Regions from separate parts of the Paenibacillus sp. FSL H8-0259 genome, predicted to be linked through region 2. Evidence: predicted binding sites of a transcription regulator. Region 2 holds the regulator's gene; each other region holds the start of a gene.
What was found. The regulator LexA, encoded in region 2, represses DNA repair genes until DNA is damaged. The targets are predictions, from matches to a motif close to CGAACATATGTTCG.
Positions count from the first base shown of each region.

Region 1: the regulator LexA is predicted to act here: its motif matches at 3,506-3,519, upstream of NSU01_RS01080 (putative DNA modification/repair radical SAM protein).
Region 3: the regulator LexA is predicted to act here: its motif matches at 4,005-4,018, upstream of NSU01_RS26290 (ImmA/IrrE family metallo-endopeptidase).
Region 4: the regulator LexA is predicted to act here: its motif matches at 4,599-4,612, upstream of recA (recombinase RecA).

Region 1 is NZ_CP150147.1:224,542-232,441, forward strand. Features, by position in the region: gene NSU01_RS01070 (phosphoketolase family protein) at 1-847, shown strand, start outside; gene NSU01_RS01075 (TIGR03915 family putative DNA repair protein) at 1,286-2,149, opposite strand; gene NSU01_RS01080 (putative DNA modification/repair radical SAM protein) at 2,149-3,462, opposite strand; gene NSU01_RS01085 (hypothetical protein) at 3,657-3,848, shown strand; gene NSU01_RS01090 (glycoside hydrolase family 3 C-terminal domain-containing protein) at 4,541-7,327, shown strand; gene NSU01_RS01095 (glycoside hydrolase family 18 protein) at 7,441-7,900, shown strand, end outside.
Region 2 is NZ_CP150147.1:4,547,192-4,555,091, reverse strand. Features, by position in the region: gene NSU01_RS19265 (hypothetical protein) at 300-476, shown strand; gene NSU01_RS19260 (hypothetical protein) at 492-851, shown strand; gene NSU01_RS19255 (hypothetical protein) at 956-1,180, shown strand; gene NSU01_RS19250 (hypothetical protein) at 1,234-1,419, shown strand; gene NSU01_RS19245 (hypothetical protein) at 1,500-1,721, shown strand; gene NSU01_RS19240 (hypothetical protein) at 1,910-2,467, shown strand; gene NSU01_RS19235 (L,D-transpeptidase) at 2,554-2,892, opposite strand; gene lexA (transcriptional repressor LexA) at 3,029-3,655, opposite strand; gene NSU01_RS19225 (LysM peptidoglycan-binding domain-containing protein) at 3,852-4,265, shown strand; gene NSU01_RS19220 (DUF896 domain-containing protein) at 4,376-4,585, shown strand; gene NSU01_RS19215 (hypothetical protein) at 4,633-5,160, shown strand; gene NSU01_RS19210 (HAD-IA family hydrolase) at 5,195-5,980, shown strand; gene NSU01_RS19205 (FixH family protein) at 6,207-6,629, shown strand; gene metH (methionine synthase) at 6,748-7,900, shown strand, end outside.
Region 3 is NZ_CP150147.1:6,142,184-6,150,083, reverse strand. Features, by position in the region: gene NSU01_RS26325 (SDR family NAD(P)-dependent oxidoreductase) at 1-477, opposite strand, end outside; gene NSU01_RS26320 (MerR family transcriptional regulator) at 577-945, shown strand; gene NSU01_RS26315 (hypothetical protein) at 1,044-1,313, shown strand; gene NSU01_RS26310 (hypothetical protein) at 1,402-1,665, shown strand; gene NSU01_RS26305 (hypothetical protein) at 1,619-2,383, opposite strand; gene NSU01_RS26300 (hypothetical protein) at 2,496-2,693, shown strand; gene NSU01_RS26295 (hypothetical protein) at 3,191-3,355, opposite strand; gene NSU01_RS26290 (ImmA/IrrE family metallo-endopeptidase) at 3,443-3,985, opposite strand; gene NSU01_RS26285 (YjfB family protein) at 4,129-4,305, opposite strand; gene NSU01_RS26280 (hypothetical protein) at 4,475-4,630, shown strand; gene NSU01_RS26275 (hypothetical protein) at 4,679-4,816, opposite strand; gene NSU01_RS26270 (NucA/NucB deoxyribonuclease domain-containing protein) at 5,056-5,496, opposite strand; gene NSU01_RS26265 (glycosyl hydrolase) at 5,724-7,199, shown strand; gene NSU01_RS26260 (PH domain-containing protein) at 7,215-7,712, opposite strand.
Region 4 is NZ_CP150147.1:4,788,223-4,796,122, reverse strand. Features, by position in the region: gene NSU01_RS20545 (DUF3388 domain-containing protein) at 1-343, shown strand, start outside; gene NSU01_RS20540 (RodZ domain-containing protein) at 373-1,332, shown strand; gene NSU01_RS20535 (hypothetical protein) at 1,416-1,577, shown strand; gene NSU01_RS20530 (YajQ family cyclic di-GMP-binding protein) at 1,813-2,304, shown strand; gene pgsA (CDP-diacylglycerol--glycerol-3-phosphate 3-phosphatidyltransferase) at 2,455-3,042, shown strand; gene NSU01_RS20520 (competence/damage-inducible protein A) at 3,107-4,396, shown strand; gene recA (recombinase RecA) at 4,682-5,746, shown strand; gene NSU01_RS20510 (RecX family transcriptional regulator) at 5,881-6,615, shown strand; gene rny (ribonuclease Y) at 6,924-7,900, shown strand, end outside.

The DNA.
Region 1 (7,900 bases), 3.9 Mb from region 2:
AGATCAAACTTGGCGCGCAGATATCCCGTCCTTGAACGTCATTGCCACATCAACTGTGTTCCAGCAGGATCATAACGGTTATACTCACCAGGATCCGGGTCTGCTGGGTCATCTGGCTGACAAGAAGCCGGAATTTATCCGTGAGTATCTGCCGGCGGATGCCAACTCCTTGCTGGCTGTCTTCGACACCATCCTGAATGACCGTCAGAAGATCAACCTGATTGTATCGTCCAAGCACCCGCGTCCGCAGTGGTTCTCGGCAGATGAAGCTCAGGAACTGGTGGACAAAGGCCTCAAAATCATTGACTGGGCAAGCACCGACAAGGGCGGAGAGCCGGATGTGGTTATTGCTTCGTCGGGTACAGAACCTACTATGGAGAGCTTGGCTGCAATCTCGATTCTACATGAGAAGCTGCCTGAGCTGAAAATCCGCTATATCAACGTGGTAGATCTGCTGAAGCTGAGAAGCCAAAAGCTCGATCCGCGCGGCTTATCTGACGAGGAGTTTGATCAATTTTTCACAAAGGATAAACCGGTCATCTTTGCCTTCCACGGCTATGAAGGCCTGATCAAAGACCTGTTCTTCGACCGCCACAACCATAACCTGCATGTACATGGCTACCGCGAGAATGGCGACATCACTACACCGTTCGATATGCGCGTACTCAACCAGATGGACCGCTTCGACCTCACGAAGGAAGCTGTGCTGAGTTTGCCGGATGCCGGCAAATATCAGGCGATTGCTGATGAAATGGATGCCATGGTGAAGAAACATAACCAATACATCCGTGAAGAAGGCATCGATCTTCCAGAGGTTGAGAACTGGGTATGGAAGGCTTTGAATTAATTAACGTTCACACGTGTAAATTGAATTAAATAGTAAGTTCTCAAGAAGGGAGTGCTCCGGGTGGTCATGATAATGACTGCGGGGCACTCTTTTTGTGCTGGATAATATTATAACCAATGCATTTTGAGAGAAAATGATAGTGTTGATTATCCGACTTGAACAATATCGCCTTTATTCACGGGAATTCAGGATATCAGCTTTGTCCCTATTTCGATCATGGATTAAGTCTATTATCAGACACGGCAGATTATCCTTTAAGTATGCCAATAGATGTTGCTTTGCGAAGCGTCAAAGCCAAACCGTTCAGCAAAGATTTCTCCAAACAGGCCCGTGCACTTGATACAACCCTCCGGTTTAATCGCTACTCTGTACTGCAATTCATAGAGCAAAATGATAAGGAACTGGGCAGAGTGTCCAAGGTGCTCAGGTCACAAATGCTTAAGTATGAGTATTTGTTTGTCTGAGTGAAGCCGGGAGCGGGCCGATTGTCTTCGGCGGCTCCGGCTGTAACGCCTTTTTCCGCTGCGCAGCAGCGAGTGCAGGGACGCCATTACTGCCGTTCATCTCAACCATATGCTTCCAGTACCGCTTGGGCATCAGCGAGGAGCGCAGGCGGTCGTTTCGGCGCTCCTTGATTCCGATCGCGTGATAGAACCCTGTCCACAGGCGGCGATAAGCCTCTTCAGCTTCATCCGGCTCAGGCGGGGTCCAGCCGCTTAACGGAATGATGGCCTCCCGTCCGGGTTCATGAATCAGCGCTACTTCATGAGTCTGGTCGTAGATCATGAAGCTCTCGCCCTGGAACCGGTCGCAGAAATGCTCCTGAATGACCGGAAGGATATATCCCTGCGGTTCAATAACCGCAGCCATGACCGGACCGTATACAGAGAAACGGACAAACCCCAGATACAGATGACCTTCCCGCCGAAGCTGCTGAACCGCCTTCTGTAAGGCGTGTACCGTATCATCGGCCAGCATATTCATCACCTTGCGGCCATGCTTGAAGCCGAGATACAGAAAATTCAGCAGCAGCAGTTCCTTCCCCGGTGTGTTTGACCAGAACCCCAGACGGACCAGTTCCTCCGCTTCCGGTGAGATGCGGAGCGGAATGGACTTAAGGACTCTCTCCGCCTTCGCCTTGTCGGTTTCGATCCACTTCGATTCCAGCAGCAGGCCTTGCTCCGCACCTTCTGAATGAACAGCAAGCGGAATTTCCTTCCAGGTATAGCTCTCAAATACACAGCACAGCAACCCTTCAAAGCTGCCATCATAGGTATAAGCCAGAGCGGACGGCTTGAACATCAGGCTTCCGCTCCTTTCTTGAATTCCGCCCATCCTCCTGCAGCCGGCAAGGCCGCTGCGTAGTGGTCGTCGAACAAGGTCAGCTGCTCAACTTGGTGCGGCTGATAGGGGGCCAGCTGTTGGCCGGACATTAGTGAACGAAGCAGGGTATGTTCACTGACTTTCAGCCCTTCCAGCGGTTTGCCCTTGCAGGTGATGAAGAATTGGGCCCGCTTGAGCACGACGCCAAGCTTCTTCAGCGCTTGGAAATCCAGCGTTCCCGCCCGTCTTGCCTTCACTATCCGCTGTGCGCTCCTTACGCCGATACCGGGTACACGCAGCAGCATTTCATACGGAGCGCGGTTGATCTCAACCGGGAACTGCTCCCGGTGGTTAACGGCCCAGCTGCATTTCGGATCAAGCAGCGGATTGAAGTTGGGTACGGCTTCGTCCAATAATTCGCTTGCCTGAAAGCCGTAGAAGCGCAGCAGCCAATCAGCCTGATAGAGCCGGTGCTCCCGCAGCAGCGGAGGTTCGGTGTCCAAAGAGGGCAGCAGCGAATCCTCGATCACCGGGGTATAGGCAGAGAAAAACACGCGCTTCAATGCGTACTTCTTGTACAGGCCCTCCGTTAGATTCAGAATTTGATAATCCGTATCGGGCGAGGCGCCCACAATCATCTGTGTGCTCTGGCCGGCGGGAGCGAAGCGGGGAGCGTGATTATATTTAACGATATCGGAGCTGTTCTCCGTAATCCGGTCTTTAATCAGCCCCATCGGCTTCAGAATGGATACTTTGCTCTTGTCGGGAGCGAGAACCCCGAGACTCTCCTGCGAGGGCAGCTCGATATTGACGCTCATGCGGTCAGCAAGCAGTCCGAGTCTGGACAGCAGGGCGTCGTCAGATCCGGGAATCGCTTTTACATGAATATAGCCGTTGAAATGGTACACATTCCGCAGCAGCTCCAGTGCTGCTATCAGTTGCTCGGTTGTATAATCCGGATTGCGCATAATCCCTGAGCTGAGGAACAGCCCTTCTATGTAATTGCGGCGGTAGAACTGCATGGTAAGATCCGCGATCTCTTCGGGGGTAAAAGCCGCCCGGCGGACGGGATTGGATTTGCGGTTAATGCAATAGGCACAATCATATACACAGGCGTTGGTCATAAGCACCTTCAGCAGCGAAATACAGCGGCCGTCCGCCGCAAAGCTGTGGCAGATGCCCATTGCAGCAGTACTGCCCAAGCTTCCGGCCTGGCCTTTGCGGTCTGAACCGCTTGAAGTGCAGGCTACATCATATTTGGCCGAAGCGGTCAGAATCTCAAGTTTCTCCATAACATCCACGATCACAAGCCCCCTCATAGAGGAAAGTATATAACGAACGTATGTTCTTGTCAAAGGCATCTCTATGTGCCGGTTACCCGTGCAGAATGTATGCGCATTCCTTATTATGCTATAATAGTTTCTAATGGTTCATAGCATTTAGAACTGTACTGTTTCTGAAAATTGGGTTAGGAGTGTTGCTGGGAATGAGAGGATACAACATTTGGCGGCCAATCATGCTGATTGCGGTTGCGTTGCTTACGAGAACCTTGGTTTCAAGTATTTGTCTGATGTTTGGGATGTCGCAGGAATCGGCAAGCAGCGTCGCCATGCTTGGTATGGTTGTTGCCGCTCTTGTAATGTATAACCGTATGATGAAGAGCCGCCGCCGCAAATAAATAGAAGTCCGTAAGTTCCCCGGGTGAAACGAATTGTATGCGAGAACATTTGAAGACACCCGCACAGGTGTCTTTTTTCATGGTTTGGGGAATTACACCATTCCCCAAACCTTAGATGGAAACAGCATTGGAGGGGAGGGCTGCGGCGGCGGCCAGAAATAGATGGATTTTGTCCACTTGCTAATGAACGTAAGAGCCTTTGCCAAGCAACAGTTGGAAAAACAGCACTTAATAGGCTACAAATAGATCAGAGTCGAGATAATGCAACAGAATAAATGACGTTTATCCATTTAATTACGTCTAACTCTCGAATAAACCTAAATTAGGATACGTTTTTCCAATTAATTATGCGGAATGCATGATACCCCTATGACCACCATTGTATGTCACTACTAATTTTAATGGGAATTTAGCCGGCAACGGTGATCAAGGAACTAATCTAATGTAGTAAGGTGCTGATTCGCCCTCCGGGCGATTTTGTTCTTAAGAGGGGTTCCGGGCGAAGAGAATGCGGTTGCCCGGTTTTGCTTTTTAAGCTGCAGAGCTTGTATATTAGGGCTGTAGCTTTTATTCTTAGAAGGATATGCTATATAAATAACAACAAAGGTTCAAGATATCGTGAATCCCGTAAGGGAGGGTGTTATCTATAGAATCAATACACGTTGGGAAACGAACAAACAGGAGGAAACCAATTGAGTACACAGAATATCGGAGTGCCGTTAGAGGGTTTTGCAGAATTTAGCCGGGTAGTAGCCGCAGAGGGCACGGTGTTGCTTAAGAATGAGGGGCAGGTGCTTCCGCTTGGAAACGGCGAGAGCGTTGCCATTTTTGGCAGAATACAAGTGAATTACTACCGCAGCGGTACAGGATCAGGCGGAAGTGTTCATGTTGCATATACGACTAACCTGCTCGACGGTCTGCGCAGCAAGAAGAACATCAGTGTTAATGAAGAACTGGCAGCAGCTTACGAGGATTGGATCGGACTTAACCCGTTTGACGACGGCGGAAAAGTATGGGCGGCTGAGCCGTGGAACCAGAAGGAAATGCCGCTTACGGATGAGCTGGTGAAGAAAGCAAGAAGCCAGTCGGCCAAGGCTGTCGTAGTGATTGGACGTACCGCCGGTGAGGATCAGGACAATGCCGATGCACCGGGAAGCTACCGGTTGACGGAAGATGAGAAGGCTATGCTTACGCAGGTTACGGCTCATTTTGAACAGATTGTTGTTGTGCTCAATGTCTCGAATATTATGGATATGAGCTGGGTTAACGATGCCGGATATGTACATCCCATCTCTGCTGTGATCTATTCCTGGCATGGCGGTATGGAAGGCGGCAATGCGATTGCCGATGTACTGGCCGGAGAGGTGACGCCAAGCGGCAAGCTGACGGATACGATCGCGTATTCCATTGAGGATTACCCGTCCACAAGCAACTACGGCAATGAGTTCAAGAACCTGTATGAGGAAGATATCTATGTAGGATACCGTTATTTCGAGACCTTCTGTCCGGATAAGGTTCAGTATGAATTCGGCTATGGCATCTCCTACACCGCCTTTGAGCTTGCGCCGGAGGAAGCGAAGCTGGTGGACCAGGCGGGTGAACCACAGATTCAGATCGGTGTAACTGTAACCAATACAGGAGATACCTACTCCGGTAAAGAAGTGGTGCAGGTATATTATGAAGCGCCGCAGGGACAACTGGGCAAACCAGCCAAAGCGCTGGCGGCATTCGGGAAGACCAAGCTGCTTGAGCCGGGAGAGTCCCAGCACCTTACGGTAAGCTTCCCGCTCCATTCTCTGGCTTCGTATGATGACGCCGGAGTGACAGGGCACCCTTCCGCTTATGTACTGGAAGCTGGAACCTACCGCTTCTACGTGGGAACCAGTGTTAAAGCCGTGACGGAAGTTAACGTAGATGGACAAGCAGGTTATGTTCTGGATGAGCTTAAGGTTGTAGAGCAGCTGCAAGAGGCGATGGCACCGACTGAGAGCTTCAAGAGAATGAAACCGGGGGCCCGGAAGGAAGACGGTTCTTATGAACTGATCTCTGCTGAGGTGCCGGTACGCAAGGTAGATATGGCAGCGCGGATTGAAAGCAATCTTCCGGAGACATTGGTACAGACCGGCAATCAGGGCCATACCTTGCGAGATGTTCATGAAGGCAAAGTCAGCATGAATACGTTCATTGCCCAGCTCAGCGACCATGATCTGGCGGCCATTGTCAGAGGCGAAGGAATGAGCAGTCCGCTGGTTACGCCGGGGACGGCTTCGGCTTTCGGCGGAGTCAGCGACAGCCTGTTCAGTTACGGTATTCCGGTTGCCGCTACAGCAGACGGCCCGTCCGGTATCCGGATGGACAGCGGACAGAAGGCAACCCAGGTATCGATTGGCACCCTGCTTGCTGCTACATGGAATGCAGAACTGGTTGAAGAGCTGTATGTTATGGAAGGCCAGGAATTGTTACGCAACCAGGTGGATGCTTTGCTGGGACCGGGTCTTAATATCCGCCGCAGTCCGCTGAACGGGCGTAACTTCGAATATTTCTCTGAAGACCCGCTGATCTCCGGGATCTTCGCTGCCGCGTGCACACGCGGTATTATGAAGGGCGGCTCCAATGCCACGCTGAAGCATTTCGCCTGCAACAATCAGGAGAAGCACCGCAGCAAAGTGGATGCTGTCGTATCCGAACGCGCGCTGCGCGAGATTTACCTGAAGGGCTTCGAAATCGCTGTGAAGCAGGGCGGTGCGAATTCAATCATGACCTCCTACAATCCGGTCAACGGACACTGGGCAGCTTCCAACTATGACCTGAATACCACGCTGCTGCGCGGTGAATGGGGCTTCCGGGGGATTGTAATGACCGACTGGTGGGCAATCATGAATGATGTCGTGAATGGAGGGACTGCGGACCGCAAGAACACGAACTGGATGGTCCGGGCACAGAACGATCTGTACATGGTAGTATCCAATTATGGTGCGGAAGTCAACGCCTATGATGACAATACGCTCGAATCATTGGAGAATGGAACGCTTACCCGCGGCGAGCTTCAGCGCTCGGCCATCAACATTTGCGAATTCATCATGCAGGCACCGGTCTTCTCCAGAAAGCATGAGATTGTAGAAGCTGTCGAGACCTTTAAGGCAGACTCTTCCCTGGCGGTTGAGCAGGTTCAGGTGTTGAGCCAGAACGCACAGGTTGCACCTAGTGTGTCTGGACCAACCTATATCCAGGCGGATGAAGCCGGTGAGTACCGGATCTTCGTCAGCATCATGTCCCCGGAACCTGAGCTTGCCCAAAGCGCCTGCAACGTGACCCTGAACGGACAGCCAGTGACCACCATTCAGACGAACGGGACAGAAGGCAAATGGATCAGACAGAAGCTGGTCAAGATCGGACTTGAGGCCGGTCTGTATGAAATGAAGCTGGACTTCGTCAAACCGGGTCTAGAAATTGAGTGGATTGAATTCAAGCAGGTGTAACAGCTTTTAATTTCAGGACACCCTCCGGGGTGTCTTTTTGCGTCCGCATACCTGCAGCACTGCCGAATAAAATAGGGGTATAACTGCTACTATGAAGGGGTGAGCATGGAAAGATGCAAATACATGTTGTGCAGCCGGGACAGACGCTGTATGGGATCGCTGATGCTTATGGCGTGAACATGGATACGATAACTGAGGCGAATCAGTTGTCTGCGCCAGAGAGACTGGTCATTGGACAAACGCTGGTGATTCCTATCGTAGGCCAGTATTATTGGGTTCAACAGGGGGATAGCTTCTATAGTATCGCGAAGAGATTCGGCCTGAAGGCCAGCGATCTGGCAGAAGTGAACGGGCTGACGCTGAACCTGCCGCTGCAGGCCGGGTTCCGCCTGTACATACCTCCTGTGCCAAGGCGGCAGGCAGAAGTGAATGCCTATATTGAGCCGAGAGGGGAAGCGGTCTCCCAGGCGCTGCAGAATGCTGCCGCAGAAGCTGCCCCTGAGCTTACGTATCTGGCTCCGTTTAGTTTCCGGATTAAGCGGGACGGCTCGCTGCAGGCGCCGCCGCTGGATA
Region 2 (7,900 bases):
CATGTCCTATATACTAGATCATATACACACTAAAGGAACCCTTTGCAGGTGCTTACCCTGAGAATCACTTTTATGACTAAGGATAGGCTGAAGTGAAGCATGTGTTTAGAGGGTTTGGGCTTGGGGACTATTGCTGTTACAGCTGATACTGGCCGTGGTTGTTGCGGTGCCGGTATTTCCTTTTTAATAAATAAGATACATAGGGGTATGAAATGAGAAATAAATATGTAAGTATTATTGCAATGATCCTATTATTAACGCTAATTTGTTCTCAGGCTGGAGCTGCAGAAGGAACTGGCATGTCAACTGAAACCAGGGAACGGATTATAGAGCAATATGGGCTGGATTCACCGGTAGCAGGTAGTCCGGACTGGAGCGGAATGGATGTGGGGATAAGCGGGCCGGTTGATGTACTGGTTATAATCTGCAGGTTTATTGTGAGTCCGTTAGTGTTCACGATTCAAGAAATATTATAGCTGGAGGGAATAAACATGAACCCACGATATGATGCTCCGCAGCCTGAACCCAGAGCCCGCAAGAAAACAGCGGCGAAACTGTCTTTCGTAATTATAGTAGTACTGGTTTTACTAGCAGTCATGAATCCGGGCAAAGAGGACTTTGGAGAATACGCGGTGAATCATCTGGAGGAAACACTGGGGGGAGGGCTAGCTGGAGGAATTACCAGTATGGTCGCTCAGCCTATGGTCGAATCGTTTACAATCCGGGAAAATCACATTCTGTTCTCCACCTTCAGCATACCTGATATTCAAGACGGTAAGACATTTATCGGTGATATTAAGGCAAAGCGCAAATACCTCGGGCTGTTTAAGATCATTTTCATCAAACTCTAAGCTCTAAATAGGGTATACATTTTGTTCCAGAACCCGGTATAATTGAACTGATTTGTGTGCTCTATGAATCCTTATCATTCTTGCGTGTGCACTAAGGAGGAAAGATGTTGAATACTGCGTATAAAGTTCTTTCAAGTGATGCTGATATATTCGCGGCGGCACTTGCCCAGGTGAAGGTCTATGTCGTTCAGCTGATCGAGGGTAAACCGCATGTTATAGCTGATTACGCCGGACCTGTACAGAAATGGACGCCGGAGTATGTATTGCTGGCCGGAATGACCTATAGACGTGACGAATTTGAGTTCCGGGTAAGGCTGCCCAAGAAGTAAAAGCAGGTAAACGCTTCGGGGTAACGAATTAGAAGCTGAGGAGGTGGTCGCAAGTGAGTAAAGTTATTTTTGAGCTTCAGTATGTGAATGGGCAAATTGAAGAGCTAGAATCTGTGTTTGAATCGGCGGCAGAAGCCAGAACCTATCTGACATCCGGTGGTTTGACAGGCTGGATTCCAGCAGGAGGCAAGTATCTTAATCCTGTAAATATTATCTCCATCAAAGTCAAAGAAAGCTAATTATAATATTACTGCCAAATCACACAGTCTCCGAAGCCAATCTTTGCATTTCTTATACTATAAAACGTAAAAGAGGTGTAATGATGACGCAAAGAGAACGAAACAGAATCCGCAGAGCAATTAATGCTCTGCTCGCACAAAGAGCAATCCTGCTGGAAAGACTTGAGGAAATTAATGAGAACCTGCGCAGATTTCCAAGCGGTTCACGTGCCAGAAGAGAATTGCTGGCTGCCAGAGCATCCATCCGTGAAGCAATTCGTTTAAATACTATTGCTATCCGGTTGTTGCGCAGCGTGTTGTAGTCAGTAGGCAAAGGATATGAATCCACTCAAAGACATCCTTGCGGATGTCTTTTTGGCGTGCGATTGAGACTGTGGGAGGCTCAGAGTATAATTAATCGATGAAGAGTATGAGGCTTGAGGAACAGCTACATATCAGGATAACATGGTGAACAAGCTGCACAAGAGCTTGATACAGGAAGGTGTGAAGAATGGACGATCAATTACGCCAGCGTTTGGGACTGCCGGAAATACAGGATAGTACACTGTCTGTTAACGCAGATCCGGTGATGGAAGAAAGTTCAAAATGGGATGCAGCCGGATCCACCGTGCTGAATGTCTCCAGAGAAGATGTGGAGAAGGGACGGCTGGAGAGCTATTTGCGTGAATTTAAGAAATATGAGAAGAAGCGGCTACGGGGCAAAATCATAATTATATTCAATGGGTATGAGCAGGATCGCCGGGAAGTCTATCAGGTTCGGGAGATTACGAACTGGGTTGACCGTCTGCTCAAGAACGTGCCTCATTTGTTCTATTTCCTCAGCAGAGACAATTACGCGATGCGGATTGCGTTCTTTTGTCTGTCTGAGGTGGTGGGCCGCTCCGGGATGGAAGTGTCCATCACCAAAGAGCAGGGACGCAGGCTGATCGAGAAAGTTACCAAGAGTGCATTGGTCTACGCCAAAAAAAGCAAAGACTCACCTGCGGAACAGTGGAGTCTGGCTGAATATATTCTGGACGAGCTTGGTTATGAGCAAACTGTGCAATAATGCTGTGAAGAACCCCTTTGGCGAAAACCCGTCAGAGGGGTTCTTGTGTTCAATATAGAAATTTATAGGCGGCTGCATGACTGCGGCTACTCCCTGATGGTTACACGGGTGCCAATGGGAATGATAGCAGCCAACGCGACCACGTCCTGGTTATACATGCGGATACAGCCGTGGGAGACCATGTGGCCGATGGAGGAAGGGTCAATGGTTCCGTGAATTCCATAATGTGGCTTGGACAGGCCCATCCAGAAGGCTCCGAACGGTCCGCCCGGGTTGGGCTGCTTGTTAATGATCGTGTACTCGCCTACCGGCGAGACGGTCAGCATCCGGCCAATGCCGACAGGAAATCCTCTGGTTACGGTGTCATTATCAAGCAGATAAAGCATGCGCTGTGAAAGGTCGACAATAATTCGATAGTTGGGCATGGGATCAGCACTCCTTTGTAACAGGATATGTGCGGATAGCTAAAGCGGTTCGGAGTTTGGGCAAGCGTAACAGGATCTAAAGAGGAAAAAGGCTGCTTCGCGTGATGCGGAGCAGCCTGATTATGGAGGAGAAAGATTAATGGATATCGCGGAATAATCCAATGACTCTGCCCAAAATAGTAACGCGGTTAAGGCGGAGAGGCTCGTAAGCCGGGTTCTCCGGCTGCAGCCGGATATGATCACGTTCTTTGTAAAAGGTCTTAACGGTTGCTTCATCTTCTTCAGTCATCGCAACAACGATGTCACCATTGTCAGCGGTTTGCTGTTGGCGGACAATAACATAATCGCCGTTCATAATACCGGCATCAACCATGCTGTCGCCGAGTACAGAAAGCATGAATACCTTGTTATCCCCTACGTAATGAGTAGGAAGCGGGAAGTAATCCTCAATATTCTCTGTAGCGGTAATAGGAACACCAGCAGTAACCTTGCCAATTACAGGGATACGGGTAACCGTCTGGACGAATTGATGTACATTCTCTGAATCTTCCTGGCCGAGCAGTTCAATTGCACGCGGCTTCGTAGGATCGCGCCGGATCAGGCCTTTCTTCTCAAGCCGGTCCAGATGACCGTGCACTGTAGAACTGGAGGCCAGGCCAACAGCTTCGCCAATTTCCCGAACGGACGGAGGATAACCCTTGCTGCGGACTTCGTTACGTATAAATTCCAGGATCGCCAGCTGGCGACTCGAAATCTTTGACATCGGAATCAACCCCATATACTATGTTTGGGAAAATTATAACATAGAACTGCCGTTCGTACAAACATAAGTTCTAAATTGTGAGAATTATAGCCTGAAAAATAAAGGGAACAGTTGTTCGAAAAAACTATTGATCAAAACACATGTTCGTGTTATATTATTTTCGAAAGTAAGAACAAGTGTTTGGAGGACGATGTTTATGTTAAAATACAGTACCTACAATAGTATCTACAATGAGGATATCAAGGTGTCCGCTCCCGGTAATCCATTACCCCATAATCCATTGGCACAATTCAGAGACAAGACCCTTCGCCTGCTGTCTGTACTTACCTCAATATTCCGCCAGGTCAGCTTTATCAAGATATCTCTGATACTATTACTCACGATCTCCGGATTTACAGTAGTCGGTAATGTGTTCGCTGGTTCTGTCACTTTAATGAAGCCTGAGAAACGGATAGTAGTTGAACGCGGAGACACCTTGTGGCGCATTGCCCTCAAGAATAAACCGGATGATATGAGGACTGCTGTATATATAGAAGGAATCAAGAAGTCAAATGGTCTGAAGGACAGTGGAATTAAGGCAGGAGATATACTGTCCGTGCCGGTATATTAACCGGAAGAAGCATAATGGTGTTCGACTAAGAGAGCTTTCAGGGGGTAGACCTTGACAAGCTCTTTTTCTCATGGCAAAGTTAGAATGAATTTATAGGGGAGGGGAAAGTATTGAATATTGACGAATTGGTCGCACGCATCAATGAATTGGCACGCAAACATAAGGAAAGCGGCCTGAATGAGGAAGAATTGGCAGAACGCGCCAAACTCCGCGAGATTTATCTGGGCAATATCCGCAGCAATTTCCGGGCCCAGCTTGATACCATTGAGATTGTGGATAATCCGGAGCATGAAGAAGGCAACAACGGACGTAAAGCTTAGTCTGCGGCCTTTTCATAGATAATACAGGATGACTAGGGGGAACTAACATGGCCCGTTCTTGGGAAAGAATGGTTCAACGCAACACCAAGCAAATCAATCAGCAAAGAAAGAAGCAGGGAAAAGAGACGATTTATGCAACGAGCTCTAAAGCTGCTGCAAAGAGCACCGATATTTTCAAAGGCCGGAATATTGTATTCCCTGTCGTATTGCTGTTGCTTGGCATTATGTTCTGGGTAGTCGGTTCCATTGATGAAGCGAAAGGAAGCGGAATACTGGCCAACTGGCTGGGGGTAGTGCTGTACTTCCTGCTTGCCGCGCTGCTATTCTTCCGCCGTCCGTTCCTTAAGGTGGAACGCGCCCGTCTGTCTACTATTAAATACAACCGTGAACGCTTTTTGCCAGCAGCTGAAATCGAGAAGATTACCTTGTCGCGCAGTGTAGTTACCATTAAGTATAAAGGCAAGCGCAAGCAGTGGATTTTCTCCAAGCTGATCAACCGGTATGATACCGCCGCTATGGCTGCACGCCTGGAACAATTCGGCAAGAACAACAACATTGAAGTAGTGCACGAATAGTAAGATAGACCAGCATAGGGAGTGGGAGAACGAAATGCCGATTACCGCCGTACTATTTGACCTTGACGATACACTGCTATGGGATGATCGAAGTGTGGAAGAAGCATTCCGCTACGCCTCTGAGGCTGCAGGGGATTCTGTTGATCCGCAGGAGCTTGAACAGGCGGTGCGCAGAGAAGCGCGTGCGCTTTATGAGTCTTACGAGACTTTTCCGTTCACGAAGCTGATCGGGATTAATCCTTTTGAGGCACTATGGGCTAACTTCACAGCTGGAGACCAGCCGGAATTCCGGCAGCTGGAACAGCTTGCTCCGGCCTACCGCACCGAATCCTGGCGCCGCGGCCTTGCCTCTCTTGGAGTGGACGATGAAGCGCTGGCGGAACGCCTCGCGGCCAAGTTCGCCGCTGAGCGCCGCAGCCGTCCTTATATATATGAAGAGACGCTTCAGGTGCTGGATGAGCTGCGCGGCAAGGTGAAGCTGCTGCTGTTGACTAATGGCTGTCCTGCACTTCAGCAGGAGAAGCTTGATGGTGTACCTGAGCTTATTCCGTATTTTGACCATATTGTCATTTCTGGAAGCTTCGGTAAAGGGAAACCGGACAAGACAATCTTCGAGCATGCCCTCGGACTGCTGGATATTACGCCTGAGCAGGGGGTCATGGTCGGAGATAAGCTTACGACTGATATTCTCGGAGGATTGGCCGCAGGTCTAACGACGGTCTGGATCAACCGGACGGCCAAGACTCCTGACCCGGACATTACTCCGGATTATCAGATCAGCCATCTTTCGGAGCTTCTGCCATTGGTACACTCCCTATAACTGAATTAGATGAAGCCGGTATCCTTATAGGATATTGGCTTTTTTGATATCCCTGCGAGGATTTGGACAAATGTAGTTCATGTATATGACTATTCTCATGTGATAGGGCGGTTAACGAAGCTTATTTCCGACAAGTTGAATAAAATGTGTATAATAAGGAAGAAAGCAATCTGACTTTCGTTGTTAACATGAAGATGAATCTATCGATGAACCGGGAGGGCTCCAGATGATTAAGCCAAAGATACTTAGAGGTCTCATTTGCATTGTCATGGGTATGACGCTTGCCGGCTGTTCAGGGAATAATGAAGAGGATATGTATATGCATGCAGCTGCTGATTCCTCAATGGTACCTATCAAGGTAGAGCTAAGCTGGAGTCCGGAGGAAATATCCGTTAACGACAAGGTGATTTTTAAAGCAGTCATTAGTCAGGACGGAGAAGTTGTTGAGGACGCCAAAGAAGTGATCTTCGAAATTGTAGATAATGCAGAGCCAGGCAAGAGCACTCAGCTGAAAGGGGCAAGTGACGGAGAAGGAGCTTATATAAGTGAACGTACATTTGAGCAAGCCGGCAGCTATACGGTCACTTCCCATGTGACTGCCCGGACGCAGCACTCTATGCCGTCTAAAGAACTCACGGTACAGCCATGATGAGCTTGTAAGCTGTAGCTATACTGTCAATACAAATAATGCAGGGTGGAAAGGAAGGCTTTCCGAATTCCCTTTATTCTGCTAAACTTACTCTAATGTTTTACTGGGGGGATTGAAAGTGGCCAAATTCACACTTGCAGAAAGCTTGCAGCAACGCATATTGATACTAGACGGAGCCATGGGCACAATGATTCAACAGGTGCCGCTTACCGGCGAGGATTTCGGCGGGGATGAGCTGGATGGCTGTAATGAAATGCTGGTGCTTACCCGGCCGGAGGTGATTCAGGATATTCATGAGAAATATCTGGAAGCCGGTGCGGATCTGATTGAGACCAACACATTCGGCGCCACCTCTGTGGTGCTTGCAGAATATGATATCCCGCAGCGGGCCCGGGAGATTAACCTGGAGGCTGCCAGACTGGCGCGTAATGCCGCAGATAAATATGATACACCTGAGCGCCCAAGGTACGTTATAGGGGCAATGGGACCGACAACCAAGACACTCTCTGTAACCGGAGGAGTAACATTCCAGGAGCTTGTGGACAGCTATGAGGAGCAGGCGGTCGCGTTGATCGATGGCAAGGTAGATGCCCTGCTGCTGGAGACTTCCCAAGACACGCTGAATGTGAAGGCCGGAAGTATAGGCATCCACAATGCCTTCGAGAAAAGCGGAATTACACTGCCGGTGATGATCTCAGGTACCATCGAACCGATGGGGACTACGCTTGCGGGGCAGAACATCGAGGCCTTCTACATTTCGCTGGAGCATCTTAAGCCGATCTCTGTCGGATTAAACTGTGCGACCGGACCGGAATTCATGCGCGATCATATCCGTTCGCTGTCGGCCATTTCTTCAGCAGCGGTAAGCTGCTATCCGAATGCCGGGCTTCCGGACGAGAACGGCAACTACCATGAATCTCCGGATTCACTTGCCCGCAAGCTTGCCGGCTTCGCCGAGAAGGGCTGGCTGAACATTGCCGGCGGCTGCTGCGGCACAACCCCGGATCATATCCGGGCGATGGCCGAAGCCCTGTCGGCATATCCGCCGCGCGGGCTGGATGGCATCCATCCGCCGGCACTCTCCGGCATAGAGCCCGTGTACATTGAGAGCGATAACCGTCCTTACATGGTCGGTGAACGGACCAACGTGCTGGGATCTCGGAAGTTCAAGCGGCTGATTGTCGAAGGCAAGTATGAGGAAGCTTCAGAGATTGCCCGCGCACAGGTGAAGAGCGGAGCGCAGGTCATTGACGTCTGCGTGCAAGACCCTG
Region 3 (7,900 bases), 1.6 Mb from region 2:
ATAGTCAAAAGCATTAAGCGCATATGCAGAGCTCTGCATGAAGTGAAGTGAAGCCATATCGGTCGATACGTTCACAATGGTTCCTTCATTCTTTTGGATTAAAGGGAACAGCTGTTGATTCAGGCGGAACGTTCCGAAGAAATTCACTTCAAAGGCATTGCGCAAATCGGCCTCCTGGGTTGCACTGAATGAGCTCGAGAAGGCTCCCGGCATGCCGGCATTATTAATTAAAAGCTTCAGATCAGCGTAATTGGCCTGAATGCTGCCGGCTGCTTGTTCAATACTCTCTTGATTAGTCATATCAATTTGCACAAACTCTGCGTTTAATCCCTGGTTTCTTAGTTCGGAAGCTGCGGCTTCCCCCCGTTCAACACTGCGTGCACCAAGCAACACCTTCCAGCCGGCTTCACCGAGTTGTCTCGCAATTTCAAATCCAATTCCTTTATTGGCGCCTGTTACAAAAGCGGTTCTGTTCATCGTAATCCTTCTTTCTGTGTGATATGGTCTAGCAACAATTCAAAGCTTATTATGCTACACTAAGTGTAGGTCAACATAAATATTTGGGAGTGAACCGGAATGTTTACGATGTTTACGATAGGACAAGTCGCCAAAAAAGTTGGGGTGGGCATAGGGGCGATCCGCTTCTATGAACGAAAAGGACTTCTGGATGCAGTAGCCCGCAATGAGCAGAACAACCGACTGTATACCGAGCAGGAAATTACCTGGCTGATCTTCCTTAGATGTCTGCGTGAAACGGGAATGAGTGTGGAGGAGATCAAGAAGTATCATGATATGGTCAAAGCCGGCACGGCTACCTTACCGGAGCGGATTACGCTTATTCAGAATCAGAAGAAACAGCTACTGGATGATATAGAAGCGAAAAAAGCACAGCTCATACATCTGGAGCATAAGCTGGAGCGGTATTATGCCGGGGAGAATTATTAATAGATAATATTCTGGCGCGGTTCTCTATGGATTCAAAATGTATGTCATGGTCCCCGTCTATCATTATATGGTAGTATTTAGTAAATGGAGGGGCTTAGATGAAATTAATGAAGAGATTGGGTTTGTGGTTACCGATTCTGTCTGTAGCGGTATGTATGATTAATCTGTCAGGACAAGATGATAAAAACCTGCTGCTTTTTTTGACCGGTCCTTTACTGTTATGGCTTAACCCTCAGCTGACAGATCTGCATTACACCATGGACAATGAACTTCTGTTCCAGTTTATACTATACGGAATTCACTTCTTCTTCTGGCTGGGGTTTGGATTATTGTTCGATTGGTTATTAGCGCGCAGAAGAGCGAAGTAGAGTTCCGAAGTTCTAAGAATGACTTCAGGGAGAAGTTGACTTCACATTCCATTTACTGGGTAATAACTTGTAAAAGGAGCGTGAGGCTATGAATATCGCAGACTGGAGCATTATGGATTGGTTCTCGCGGCTGGTGGGAATAGGAATTATCTACTCGGCTGTGCAGCTGGCCTTCTCCCGAAAAGGGGTCAAGATTCGAACCCGGAGGCCTTTCCGGGAAACTATGGAGTCTACAGCTACGCCAGGCCAGCAAACGGTTCTTCGGGTGGGCGGAGTCTTCGGGATCTTTCTGGGTCTTGCGGTTGTCATTTATGGAACGAGGATTTTTGATGTGCTGTTTCCATGGATGTAGCCCAATCCTTGCCGTCCGGTGAAGTCCAAAGGGCATGGCCAATGCGGATTTCCCAAGAATAATGCTCCTTATCCTGAATTTCAGCAGCGTCCCAGGACAAACTGTTCCATGTACCGGCGGTAGGGGCAGTTATAGCATTCCAGTGCCGCCCGTAATCTTGGGTCACGAAAAACAGGAAAAACGAAGTGTTTCCGCCCTGTGCATTCTGTATCTCCGTGTGATCCGGAATCATGATTCCATAGGATGTTGAGCTGAAAAAAACAGGCGGTGCAGGATCGAACATGGAAGAGGCGTATTGATCAGGCACTTCAAGCTTCTCTTGGGTCCAGTGCGCTCCGCCATCTCCGGTTGTGTACAGCCGCTGGGTCCCTGGCTGCGGAGTGTTGATGGTTAGCCAGCCGTTATCCGCACTACTGAATGTAAATGCTCCAACCGGTCCGGACGGTAAGGTTCCATTCTCCGAATCACTGAGCTTATCCCAGGTCTTGCCGCTATCGGCCGTCTGGTAGATCGCATTATCAGCTCTGAACATCCCGGAACCGGCCGAAGTGACCTTCCAACCGTGCACCTCATCCAAATTATATTGATAAGTCTGAATGTTCTCTGTAGACACAGAAGCACCTGTATCAGCGGCTTGTGCGGGCATCGGATTAAATGTGAACCCCCAAAGACCAGCTGCAAGTTGCAGCAATAACCAAACACTTCTTAGAATTTCCACTACAAACACCTCCCTTGTCCATAGTAAGGGATGGGAGCTGGATATAAGTTACAGAAACATGATGAAACGATTAAAAAATATATAACCAGAGGAGAGTGGAGAAAGAGTGGCAATGAGTGAAGCAGAGGATAACAACCGTGAACTGGAGAAGCGGGTTGCTGCGCTGGAGAAACGGATTGCTGTGATGGAGAACTATAACCCGCCCCCGCAGTCCACCAAAAAGGTAGTCTGGATCATGCTTGCGGTAATACTCGGAATCTCCCTGGCAATGGCGGGTATCGGGATTATCCAGTTTGTCAGCAGCGGCTAGTCGTTATTCTTGTCATTAATCAGCAGAGAAGTGCAGACCAGCGCTACAATAAGCATGATGCCCATTGCGATCATTTGAAAGATATTATTATAGGGATCTGAGAACGTTATGTATTCGAATACGACCTTGGATAGTAAATAGTAAAGAATACTCAATAGGCTTAGAAAGACTAGAGCGGCTACGATCCATTTCTTGATTGTCCTGATAGTGATAGAATCACTCCGTCCGCGGGGATAATAAATTGCAGTTACTCCCATTATTGTACAATATGGTAGCACAAGAGAAAACTGAAAATTGCAGTCCCCTGACCCTTTGCCCATAATCAGAACCTGTTCAGCCTGATTTAAGGTTGGTTTAAGCAACGGTGAGTATAGTGTATATATACCCCCTGATAGAAACCTTAGACCCTGCCGGATATTGGCGGGGTCACTTCTTTATAGGGTGAAAGGTTATGGACTGAGCCAGCTCTCTATATGCTGATTATTCTTCACGGAGGTTTAATCGTACTCCTTGGGTTCCTGCAGTAAGATGGAGAAGGTCTGCGTTTCGTGGTCCACTTCAATGGTCTCAATGCCGACAAAATCCGGAATTTCGGGATGAACTGCATCTACGCTGTAATCCGGATGGGTCAGCAATAATTGAATGACTTTTATGGCTTCCATGTCGCTCCCCTTTACGGTTGAAATGTAACCATGCATAGAGGTACATCTGTTGTTCTAATGTCTATGCCGGTATTATCCCCGCAGCGCTTAGCGAATATGTCTATGGATTAATTTTCTGTCTTCGTTTCTTTCCATTACGGCCATCAATTGCCCCTGGAAAATCCGCCGCTGGATCTGGTCAATTCGCTGCAGAGCCAGCTCCACAGGAACCTGGAAGGTACTGGCAAGCTCAGGCACGGCATCCTCACGCAGTTCAGGCAGTGTCCGTGCAGAAATCATGGAATAGGGCATGGCGGCATAGAGAATAAACCGCTCCGATTCATCCTCCTGCGCCTGCGTGAACTGTTCAGGCATCAGAGTATGCTTGCCGGCATGGCGGAGCAGATGACACAGCTCATGGAGGAACTCCAGCCGCTGCAGTTCGGGAGGAAGCCTGTTGTCGATAAACATGCTGTACATTCCAGCGCTGGCCTCAATGCTCTTGCTTCGGACATCCAGATAATGAATCCAGATATTCAGCCGCTCGGCTATGTATTCAATGGATATGTCGGACGGCTGGCGGACACCGATGCGCTGATATAAATCCTCTGTCCATTTCTCCAACGCAGTCATCTGATAATAGGATTGCATAATCAATCACCTCAATATAAGATCGTATGTTCGTATTAAAGGTCAAAAGAAAAGCCCTGAAGGGCTAAGCAATCAGCACACTCAATAGTCAGCAGCTGAATGGATATGGAACGGGTGTTCCTATGTATGTAAGCATAAAGCAATCAGGCGCGAATATCAAGTGTTTTTCCCAAGGTGGGGTGTGCGCCCTGACTCAGCATCTGGACCATATTCTGGGCATCCGTCTGTGCCTGATCTTTGGCAATACTCATGACCTGTAATCCCGCAGCCTGCAATAAAGACGACTGGTTCATGACAACCGATAGTGCAGCAATATCCATTTGTGTTCCTCCTCCAAGATTTTTTGAAGCAGCGCATCCACCTTTTATATCGACCGAATAGGGCTTGGCCGTTAGGTGAATGGCATTTCTTTGCCAATTGGCCCATGCCACCGGTTAGATTTCCACATATTCTGTGCTGTATTCAATATTCAAGAGGAGGAATTAAATTATGGGAGCAGAGTATGGTTGCGGTTGTGGAAATAACGTCGGTGGAGTTAATCAGGGTCCTCCGATTGTTCCGGTTGTAAGCCCTTGGACTTCGACTGGTGCGATTCTGGTTCTGTTCATTCTGCTGGTTATTATCACTAAAGCCTGTTTGTTCTAGAACCGCATTGAACAAGTGCTGCCCTGTCTGGCCTGAGGCCGGATGGGGCTATTTCTTTTTTTTGCGTGCCGCCGGACCGATCTGGCGTTTGATTCTGCCTGTATGCTCATCCGTTTCAATGATATACAACTCCTTGACTGTACCTGCAAGTGCAAACCATTCCTGTAAGGCTTCAGCCTCGGACATAGGGCCGTACAGCCTTTTCCCCCGATAACAGATATAGAACACTCCCTGCTCTCCGTCTATGGAATAATATCCCACCCTATTTTACGCTTTATTTGGGTGAAATTGCATAAAGAACTGTCGTTCGCATAACAGGCATGCAAATGTCCTTATATGACGGAGAGGAGAGCGGCTAATATGCGATCTGTTTCTTATCAGCAATCATTTGCGGTAGCGGTAGCCGGAGCATTCAGGCATTCTGCCTATTTGAACATGAACTCTACGCGGGTACCGTCTGCGAAGTCCTCCAGCTGATTGCCGACCCAGCTTCCAGCTCCGCGGTTATCGCTGGGAGTTATGTATTCAATATCAGCGCCGGCTCCACCTTCCGCACACATCGCCATCGGCCATTCGTCGCGGTCATAACCTTTTTTGGTGGGTACGCCCTTCAGGGATTCCTTACGGTTCTCTTCGGCTTCATTCCGGTCAATCGTGCAGATGGGGGACTCCCCGTTCTCAATCGCTTCCTGAATATGTCTGGCGGTCTCCGGATAGCGGCCCGATGGGAATTCCAGCCGGACAACCTCCGAATTGTCAGAAGACGGCGTCTGGGACGGAAGCTGACCATTCTCCCCGAAGTAGTAAGCAGCCAGGCTGAGCAGAACAACAATAATGAGACTGGTGATGAATTTTTTGGCTTTCATATCTGCTCCTTAAAAGTTTTGTTAGCATAGCTTCCAATGATAAGCTCCGGCAAAACTCGCTTCGGAAGCATACGCTTAAGTATTGTGGGCGCATGAAGCCTGCGCTCACAATAGTATAGCGTATGACTGCGGGATTGGAACAGACGTAATTCTTGTCTATCCGCCGTTCTGATGTTACATAATTCGCCATAAAATGTACAAACAGATGGAAAAGGATGGTGGATAAAGTGGAACAGCGTGTACTCAGAGATCTGCTGGATTCCGCGTCACGGCTGGTAGGGGATGTACAATGGCAGGCCGCCTTCCGCAGTGTGCTGATGAGTCCTGCGGATGCGGAGCTGGCCCTGCCGGCGCGTAAATTGCTGAACACCTTATACTGGCTGCAGGGGCAAGGCGTGATCAGCGGACAGCATGATTATCTGGAGAGCCCGGATGAATTCAGCGTGAAGCTGAAGAATACCGGCGGGAGCTATGCGGGACTTCACGGCTATGAAATGGGTGCCATCAGCAACCAGACGGAGCAGCAAATCAGCAGCCAGCGGCAGGCCGTCACAGACAGTGCGGTCCGCTGGCATCAGGCCGGGGGAATCGTGACGATGAGCTATCATGCCAATCTGCCGGGAACCGCTCCGGCCTGGGCGAATGTCTCGATGAGCCTCGGCGAAGCAGATTTCAACAAATATATTACTCCGGGAACCGTCCAATACACAGCAATGATTGCAGAGCTGGACAAAGTAGCCGTGTATCTCAAAAAGCTGAAGGATGCTGGTGTACCTGTGCTCTGGAGACCTTACCATGAGATGAACGGCGGCTGGTTCTGGTGGGGGCAGAAGTCTTCCTTCAGCACCCTCTGGGAGATTATGTTCGAGCGGTATACCGTATATCACAAGCTGCAGAATCTGCTGTGGGTGTGGAGTCCGAATGCGAAGAATCAGTGGTGTGACGAACCTGCGAAATATTACCCGGGCAGCGGAAGAGTAGATGTGCTGGCACTGGATATCTATGACGCGGACTTCAAGGGGAGCCATCATGACAGCCTCTGGGATCTGGGGCGCGGCAAGCTGATCGCCATTGGCGAGAATGGGGAGCTTCCTCCGGCAGCCCTGCTGGCTGGTTCCCAGAACAAATGGAGCTACCAGATGACCTGGGGCAAGCTGCTGTATGAGAAGAACAGTGATGCGGTGATCAAAGCTTTTATGAAGGATAATTTCGTGTTCACGAGAGACGAATATGCAGCAAAGGCGGCAGCAATGGATCCATCACCGGGCGGTATTCCTAAGCCGGGCTTGTATGGCCAGTACTATAATAATATTACGCTCAGCGGTACGCCCGCCCTCACCCGGACGGATGCCAACATCAACTTCATCTGGAGACAGGCAGCCCCTGATCCGGCTATTGGTGCAGATTTGTTCTCGGTAAGATGGAGCGGCAGGCTAAGTGCGGTGTACAGTGAGACTTACACCATCTATACTTCTTCGGATGATGGCATCCGGGTGTGGATCGACGGCAAGCTGATTATTGACAGCTGGATGAAGCAGAGCGGGCAGGAACGGCAAGGCAGTGTGAAGCTGATTGCGGGTAAGCTGCATGAGCTGAAGGTGGAGTATTACGAGAACCAGGGGGATGCGCGGGCCGTGCTGATGTGGGAGAGCCCCAGCCAGGTCAAAGGCGTAATTCCGGCAGGGGCTTTGTATCTTCCTTAACAGTAAGGCCTTAGGTCAGATTTGTTCGCGGTAGCTGATGTTGTTGGCGACTTTTTCGTTGCGGACGGCTTGTCGCAGCACGTCTTTTACGGTCTGAACCTTGCGGATTTTGCGGAAAGGAAGCTGCGGCGACGAGGCGTCATCCGAGAGGATCGTAAGCGTTCCAATGCCTAATATACGGTCGGGAATCGACTGCGTGACGGAAAAATCATTGACCCGCAGCAGCTCGATTTCTTCGACATCCTTGCCGATCAGTCCGCTCTTCACCATAATCCGCTGGGTTGTAATTGTGTATCTGGTGGTATTGAGTCCAATAAGCCCCTTGAGCCGGTCGGATATGCCCGCAGGCTTACCCTGCCACAGCTCGGTTTCTGTGCTTGTTCCGGAGACCCGGCCTGCCGCCGGACGGCGTGTTGCTGCCGGAGCGTTATTATCCTCTGTACCTGCTCCGCATTCTCCGCAGAATTTGGCGCCTTGCTTATATTCCGCACCACAGGCTGTGCAATAAGGCATAAGATATCTTCCTCTCGTATAACGGATAATTTGATTATAGTATAACAAGAATTCCCAGTCACTACCGGGTTCTTCTTGTGTTTCTTTCTGTGAATACGCTTTATCTCAGGAAAATGTTTCATCCCGGCCGATTTTACATTAATTTCATTTGCACTTAACAAAATTCGATATTATTCTGTTAAGTGGAG
Region 4 (7,900 bases), 240 kb from region 2:
TATTGCCGGCAGTGTATGTGCCATGAAGCGCTGGACCTTTGTCTCATCGACGCTGCTGCGGCAGACGGTACGGAGCCAACTGGCGGATGATGAGCTGAACCCGAATAATGTATTCATCATTGACGGAATTGTCAGCACTATACGTTCGAATGAGAAGCATTACAACCTGCTGCAGAACGTTATGAGTATGCCGAGCACCAAGGTGATTGAGCACCCGGATATTTTTGTGCGGGAATCCGAATACACCTTTGATGATTTCGATATCATTATCGAGCTGCGCAATACGCCGAACGAAGAGATATTGTACGAGTCGTTTACGACAAGCTACAGTGATGATCTTTAATATATATTATATTTTTAGGGGGTGATGGTATGTCGGAACTGGGCCGGCATTTGAAGGAGGCGCGTCTGCAAAAAGGGATGAGTCTTGATGATGTCCAGGAAGTAACAAAGATCCGCAAAAAATATTTGGAAGCCATCGAAGCAGGTGATTATAAAGTGCTTCCGGGAAGTTTCTATGTCCGGGCCTTTATCAAAACCTATGCTGAAGCGGTCGGGGTAAACCCGGATGAACTGATGGAGGAGCACGGCAATGTGCCTGCGGCTCCGGTCGATACCACCATGGAGACAGTGATCCAGAAGCGGAGCCGCAAGCCTGAAACGGAACGGAATGCCAAGTGGCTGCCTACCTTGCTGATGTGGACCTTTCCTGTCTTAATCCTTGTGGTCATCTATCTGTATGCATCTTCAACGATGAATAAAGAAGAGGCGGACAAAACGGATTCGGGGAGTTTGACTGCCGCTACGCAAGATCCGGCGAAGGTTCAGCCTTCAGCCACAGCGGCCGGCGGCGGTGCAGCAGCTACAGCTACTACGGATACTGGAGCAACTGCGACTGTTGCACCAACTGCTACTCCGGTGCCTTCCCCGACTCCGTCCACGCAGTCCATAACGGTTACAGAGGACCGCAAGTCGGGCAAAACGACAATCTATAAGGTTACGGCACCTGCGGGAAGCTCGGTTCAGGTAGAGATTGCCGCGACGGGAGTCAGCTGGCTTGAAGTCTACCAGGGTGAGAACTCCAAGGGGGAGAAGCTAAGCTTCGGGAACACTAAGGCTGGCGATAATATGAGCTTTACGCTCGGAAGTGCAGGAATGTACATCAAATCCGGATATTCCCCGGCTACCACAATTTCAGTAAACGGACAAGTTATCACCGATGGCAAAACATCGTCCCGGCTGCTCCTGGAGCTGGATGACGGAACTTCTGCCTCCGGCACTGATGATGCAGCTAATGCTGCTTCTGACGGTGAGAGTGCCACAACCGAATAGCAAATCCAATGTATAGGTTTCGGCGGATTGGAGAACCTAGGAATGATTTACAGTTCTTACTCCAAAGTGAGGTGTATTCTCTCATGACCGTCAGCTGGATCGTAACAGGACTTGGCATTATTGTCAGTCTCCTCGGTTATTATCTGACACCGAGTGCCTGGGGCTATGGTATTCTGGGCTTCGGACTGGCACATATTGTGCTCGGGATTCTGGATATGTTCCGGGCTCCTGCACGCAGCAGATAATACCTGGATGTGAGCGTCTCCCGGAGTTTGCTTCGGGAGACGTGTTTTTTATAATGTAATCCTTAATACATAGTTATACGCTCTATCTCTTTTACGTTCTATCTCTGGAAGCCAGGGCCCCACTTTGTGGGGTTGTTTTGTAATGCCTGTGGTGCTTTTCTTTCCAGTATTAGACTTAGGAGTCCCTTTCTCATATAATAGGAACAGACTAAATGTAAGCAAAGGACGTGGAATCATGAGTTCGGAAAGTTCATTCGACATTGTATCCAAAATGGATATGCAGGAATTGACCAATGCGGTCCATCAGACGGAGAAGGAAATTGATAACCGCTTCGATTTCAAGAACAGCAAAAGCAGTCTAAAGCTGGAAAAAGATGCGCTGATCATCGCTTCAGAGGATGAATACAAGCTAAATGCGGTTATTGATATCCTGCAGTCGAAAATGGTTAAGCGAGGAATTACACTGAAAAATATGGATTTTGGCAAAGTAGAACCCGCCTCACTGGGCACTGTACGCCAGCGTCTGGGCCTGAAGCAGGGAATTGATCAGGAGAACGCGAAGAAGATTAATATCTTGATCCGTGACTCCAAACTAAAGGTGAAGAGCACCATTCAAGGGGATCAGATCCGTGTTACCGGTAAAAGCCGCGATGACCTCCAGCAAATTATCCAGCTCCTGCGCAAAGCTGATTTGCCGCTCGATCTGCAGTTTAACAATTTAAAGTAAGCTTACGTACCCCGCAGTGTATACGCACCTTACTTTGCGGGGTATTTTATGTTTTTTTGACACTTATTTATGGCTATAATATACTAGCTAAAGCAGTTTTGAAGAAAATTGTGGAATATCGGATTCGTATGGATCAGGGGAGGAACTTCAGTGAATTTGCCCAACCGCATCACGCTAGCACGTATTTGTCTTATCCCGATTATGATGTTTTTTCTGCTGGTGGATTTCAGCTTCTATCCGGAACCGATACATTGGGGCTCATTTCAGCTTTCAATTAATCATTTGATTGCAGCTGTTATTTTCCTGCTTGCCGCCAGTACAGATGGAATAGACGGGTACATAGCCAGAAAGTATAACATGGTCACCAATCTCGGCAAACTGCTGGACCCGCTTGCAGACAAGCTGCTGGTCTCTGCAGTATTGATCTCGCTGGTTGAGCTGGGAAGATGTGATTCCTGGATTGCCATTGTCATCATCAGCCGTGAATTTGCCGTGACCGGCCTGCGCCAGGTGGCATTGCTTGAAGGTAAAGTAGTGGCCGCGAGCAAATGGGGCAAGATAAAGACAGTCACTCAGATTGTCGCGATTTCGCTGCTTCTGCTTAACAATTTCCCGTTCCAGTTCGTCAGCATCCCGGTGGATGATATTGCGATTTGGGCTGCAGCGATTATCACCATCTATTCGGGTATTGATTATTTCGTGAAGAACAAGGACTTGCTGCAGCTTCATAATGCCTGAAGTTTGCTAAGCTGCTTGATTTTTGTTTTGCATCATTTCTACAATCAGGAGGAGAACGCCAGCTATGAAAGCGGAAATTATTGCCGTTGGAACAGAACTTTTGCTTGGACAGATAGTAAACAGCAATGCCCAGTTTCTTTCAATAGAGCTGGCTGCGTTAGGGATTGATGTATATTTTCAGACCGTAGTCGGGGACAACAAGAACCGTCTTCTGGAAGCAATTGAGATTGCACGGAACCGTGCGGATATTATATTGTTCACCGGCGGAATCGGACCGACGGAGGATGATCTGACCAAAGATGCACTTGCTGCGGCGCTTGGCCGTACCCTTCATATCGACCAGCTTGCTATGGATCATGTGCAGCGCTTCTTCGATGACCGCAAGATTGTCATGACCGAGAATAACCGCAAGCAGGCGCTGGTGATTGAAGGAACGACACCGTTGTCTAATGAAATCGGACTTGCGGTAGGTATTGCTTTTGCAGAAGATAACAAGTATTACATCGTACTGCCGGGTCCTCCCCGGGAGATGAAGCCGATGTTCACAGATAAAGCCAAGCCTTGGCTGCAGCAGCATGCACTTACCAGCGAAATGCCGATTTACTCCAAGATGCTTAAGTTTGCAGGCATTGGCGAATCACTGCTGGAGGACAAGCTGATTGACCTGATCCGCGGCCAGAGCGATCCTACGATTGCTCCTTACGCCAAGGAAGGCGAAGTGACAGTGCGTATTTCCACCAAAGCTCCGTCTGAGCGTGAGGCTATGGTTAAGCTTGATGTGCTGGAGAAGAAGATTGCCGATATTCTGCCGGAGAATCTGTATGCCAATATTGATGTGCCGCTTGAACAGCTGATTGTCGACTGGATGGCGGATGCAGGCCTGACGCTTAGTGCTGCTGAGAGCTGCACGGGCGGACTGCTGATGGAGAGCATTACGAACATCCCGGGCAGTGCATCCATGTTCGCCGGTGGAATCGTCTGTTATTCGAACGATTTGAAGAAGAAGCTGCTGAATGTGCCTGCAGCTATGCTGGAGGGGCCTGACGCACCCGGTGCGGTCAGCCGTGAGGTAGCCGAAGTGCTGGCAGAGCAGGTGCGGATGATCGGGGATAGTGACTTTGGCTTGTCTGTTACGGGTGTAGCCGGGCCGGGATATTCTGAACGGAAGCCTGTGGGGCTGGTATTCGTCGGACTGGCCGAACGCGGCCGGAAGACGGAGGTATACGAGCTGAATCTCAAGGGAACCCGCGAGAATATCCGCCTGCGTACAGTCAAGGCTTTGCTGTACCGCCTCTGGCGCCGGCTGGAGGAACGCAAAGTGGCTACCCCGCTTGAAGGATCGGCCTTGCAATAATCAACCGGGCCGGTATATAATTTGTTCATACGGAAGAACCGTGGCATAGAAATTCTCTGCTGCGGTTCTTTGTTTATATTCCCCGCTGGCGTGACCTCTATGATCCACCGCGTGAGACCTTTTGAGGATTAAGCCCTGTGTGTCTATCATCCGGAAGGAGGCTTACAATAAAAGGGAGTATTAACCCGGGAGACAAAAAAAACGAATGTATGTTCGAAAAAAAGCTTGGCAAGACCTCCAAAACACGTTATTATAATACTATAAACAGTGAAGGAAGTGGTCTGATTGTCAGATCGTCGTGCAGCGCTTGATATGGCGCTTCGTCAAATAGAAAAACAATTCGGTAAAGGTTCGATCATGAAACTGGGAGAATCCACTCACATGAAAGTGGAAGTTGTACCTAGCGGATCTTTGGCACTTGATATTGCACTAGGTATTGGCGGACTTCCCAAAGGACGCATTATTGAAGTATACGGACCGGAATCATCCGGTAAGACGACCGTTGCACTTCATGCTATCGCAGAAGTACAGAAGCTTGGCGGACAAGCTGCTTTCATCGATGCGGAGCATGCTCTTGACCCTAAGTATGCGAATGCGCTTGGCGTTAACATTGATGAATTGCTGCTATCCCAGCCGGATACGGGCGAACAGGCACTGGAAATTGCTGAAGCTCTCGTTCGCAGTGGAGCTGTAGACATCATCGTTGTGGACTCCGTTGCAGCATTGGTACCGAAGGCCGAAATTGAAGGCGACATGGGAGATTCCCACGTAGGTTTGCAGGCCCGTCTGATGTCCCAGGCATTGCGTAAGCTTTCGGGTGCCATTAACAAATCCAACACGATTGCCATCTTCATTAACCAGCTTCGTGAGAAGATCGGAGTTATGTTCGGTAACCCTGAGACCACTCCGGGTGGACGCGCTCTGAAATTCTACTCCTCCGTTCGTCTCGATGTACGCCGGGTAGAGAGCATTAAGATGGGGAACGATGTTGTGGGTAACCGCACCAAGATCAAAGTTGTGAAGAACAAGGTAGCGCCTCCGTTTAAGCAAGCGGATGTGGATATCATGTACGGCGAAGGGATTTCCAGAGAGGGAAGCCTTGTGGATATCGGTACTGAGATGGATATCGTCAACAAGAGCGGCGCCTGGTATTCTTATGAGGGCGAGCGTCTTGGCCAAGGCCGTGAGAACTCTAAGCAGTTCCTGAAAGAACATCAGGATATTGCTCTGTTGATTGAGAATAAGATCCGCGAAGCAAGTAACTTATCTACTCTGGTAGCTGCACCAACAGAAGCTGATGTGGTTGCAGAGCAAGAGGAAGAAGAGAAATTGCTGCTTGAGATTGAATAATGTAAGCTCCAGGTCCTTAGCAATTTAATTTTAATAATGAAGATAAGATATAAGGCGCCCTGTGATGAATGAGCAGGGCGCTTTTTCGTAAATTAAACAGGCATTATGTCTATGTTAACGAGGTGAGTGACAGTATGGTGATACAATTGGATTCTGAGCCGGATGAACAGGATGTACAGATTCTGGCCGATTTTCCCGAAGATGAGGAACTGGTAATTACGCGTGTAGAGCGTCTGAAGAAGTCGAACTACCGTTATTTGATTCATTTCGGTGCCTATAACGTGACTGTTCATGAAGATGTCATGATTAAATACCGGATGATTTCCGGAAGCTCGTTTGTGAAGGCGGATCTGGAGGAAATTGTTGCTGCCGATGAACGCCAGCGGGCCTATGTAGAAGGTCTGAAATACCTGGAACGCAAGCCCAGAACGGCACAGGAAATGGCCCGCCGTTTACGGGAGAAGGAAATAGGGGAGACTGTTATTGCCGAAGTTCTGCTGCGGCTGCAGGAGGAGCGGCTTCTGGATGACCCCCTGTATGCCAAGCAGTGGGCGGAACAGCGCATAACGAACCAGCGTAAGGGCAAAATGTGGATCCGCCAGGAGCTTCGCGAGAAGGGGATTGATAAATCGCTGATCTCTGAAGCACTGGATCAGATCACCCCTGAGCAGGAAATGGAGAGCGCACTGCAGACCGGGCGGAAGAAATGGAATTTGCTCCGGGGAGATATAAATGAGAAGCGGCGCAAGACGGGAGCCTTTCTGATGCGCAGAGGATTCTCCGGTGAAATGGTACGCCAGGTGATCCAGATTCTACGTGCGGAAGAGGATTCTGCGGGGGAAGAAGAGGAGATTTTCGATCTGGATTGATTCTCTTGACTTTAATGCGTTTATCGACTCTCTTGACAATGTCTTTTTATAAATAATAAAATATAACATGAATCGGCATAAACTAAGAATCCTTTTTCCTTCCCAAAAAGCAGACTCTTATGATCCGGTTCGCGTACAACTCATATGAAATGTAATCGCCGGATAAGGCGGGCAGTGTGCATGTGCAGCATGTGCAGTATGGCAATCGGTGTATTACCGGTTTTTTGTATGGTGATGAACGGATAGTTTAACAACTGCACAAATACCCAAGGGTAAGCCTTGGAGGATATCAACGAGGAGGTGAACAGATGGAAACAGTGATCTGGGTCATTATCGTTCTCGTTGTAGCTGCAGCATTCTTTGGATTCGGTTATTTTATTCGTAAATCCCTTGCAGAAGCTAAGATTTCAAGCGCAGAGAAAGAAGCCGTAGTCATCGTGGAGAACGCGAAGAAAGAGGCGGAGGCGCTGAAGAAGGAAACGGTACTCGAGGCTAAGGACGAAGTTCATAGAATCCGTACCGAAGCTGAGAAAGAAACTCGTGAACGTCGGAATGAAATCCAACGGCAAGAGAGACGTTTGCTGCAAAAGGAAGAATCGCTGGATAAAAAAATGGAATCGCTTGAACGAAAAGAAGAACAAGTAGCTAACAAAGAGAAACGAATTGATGAAACCCAACAGCAGATTGATGTTATTTACAAGAATCAGGTTACTGAGCTGGAACGTATCTCCAATCTGAGCATCGATGATGCCAGAAGTATCATTCTCAGCAATGTTGAACAGGAAGTTCGCCATGAAACTGCTCAGATGATTAAGGAAATAGAACAGCAGGCCAAGGAAGAAGCGGACAAGAAAGCCCGCGAGATTATTACACTGGCTATTCAACGCTGTGCAGCTGATCATGTGGCAGAAACCACGGTTTCTGTTGTTACATTGCCGAATGAAGAGATGAAAGGCCGGATTATTGGCCGCGAAGGCCGTAACATCCGCGCCCTGGAAACTCTTACGGGGATTGATCTTATTATTGATGATACGCCGGAAGCGGTTATACTGTCAGGATTTGATCCGATCCGCCGTGAGGTGGCCCGTACAGCACTTGAGAAACTGGTGGCTGATGGACGTATCCATCCGGCACGGATTGAAGAAATGGTGGAGAAATCCCGTAAAGAAGTGGATGAGCGGATTCGTGAATACGGTGAACAAGCTACCTTCGAGGTTGGCGTTCATGGTCTGCATCCGGATCTGATCAAAATTCTGGGCCGTCTGAAATTCCGTACGAGCTACGG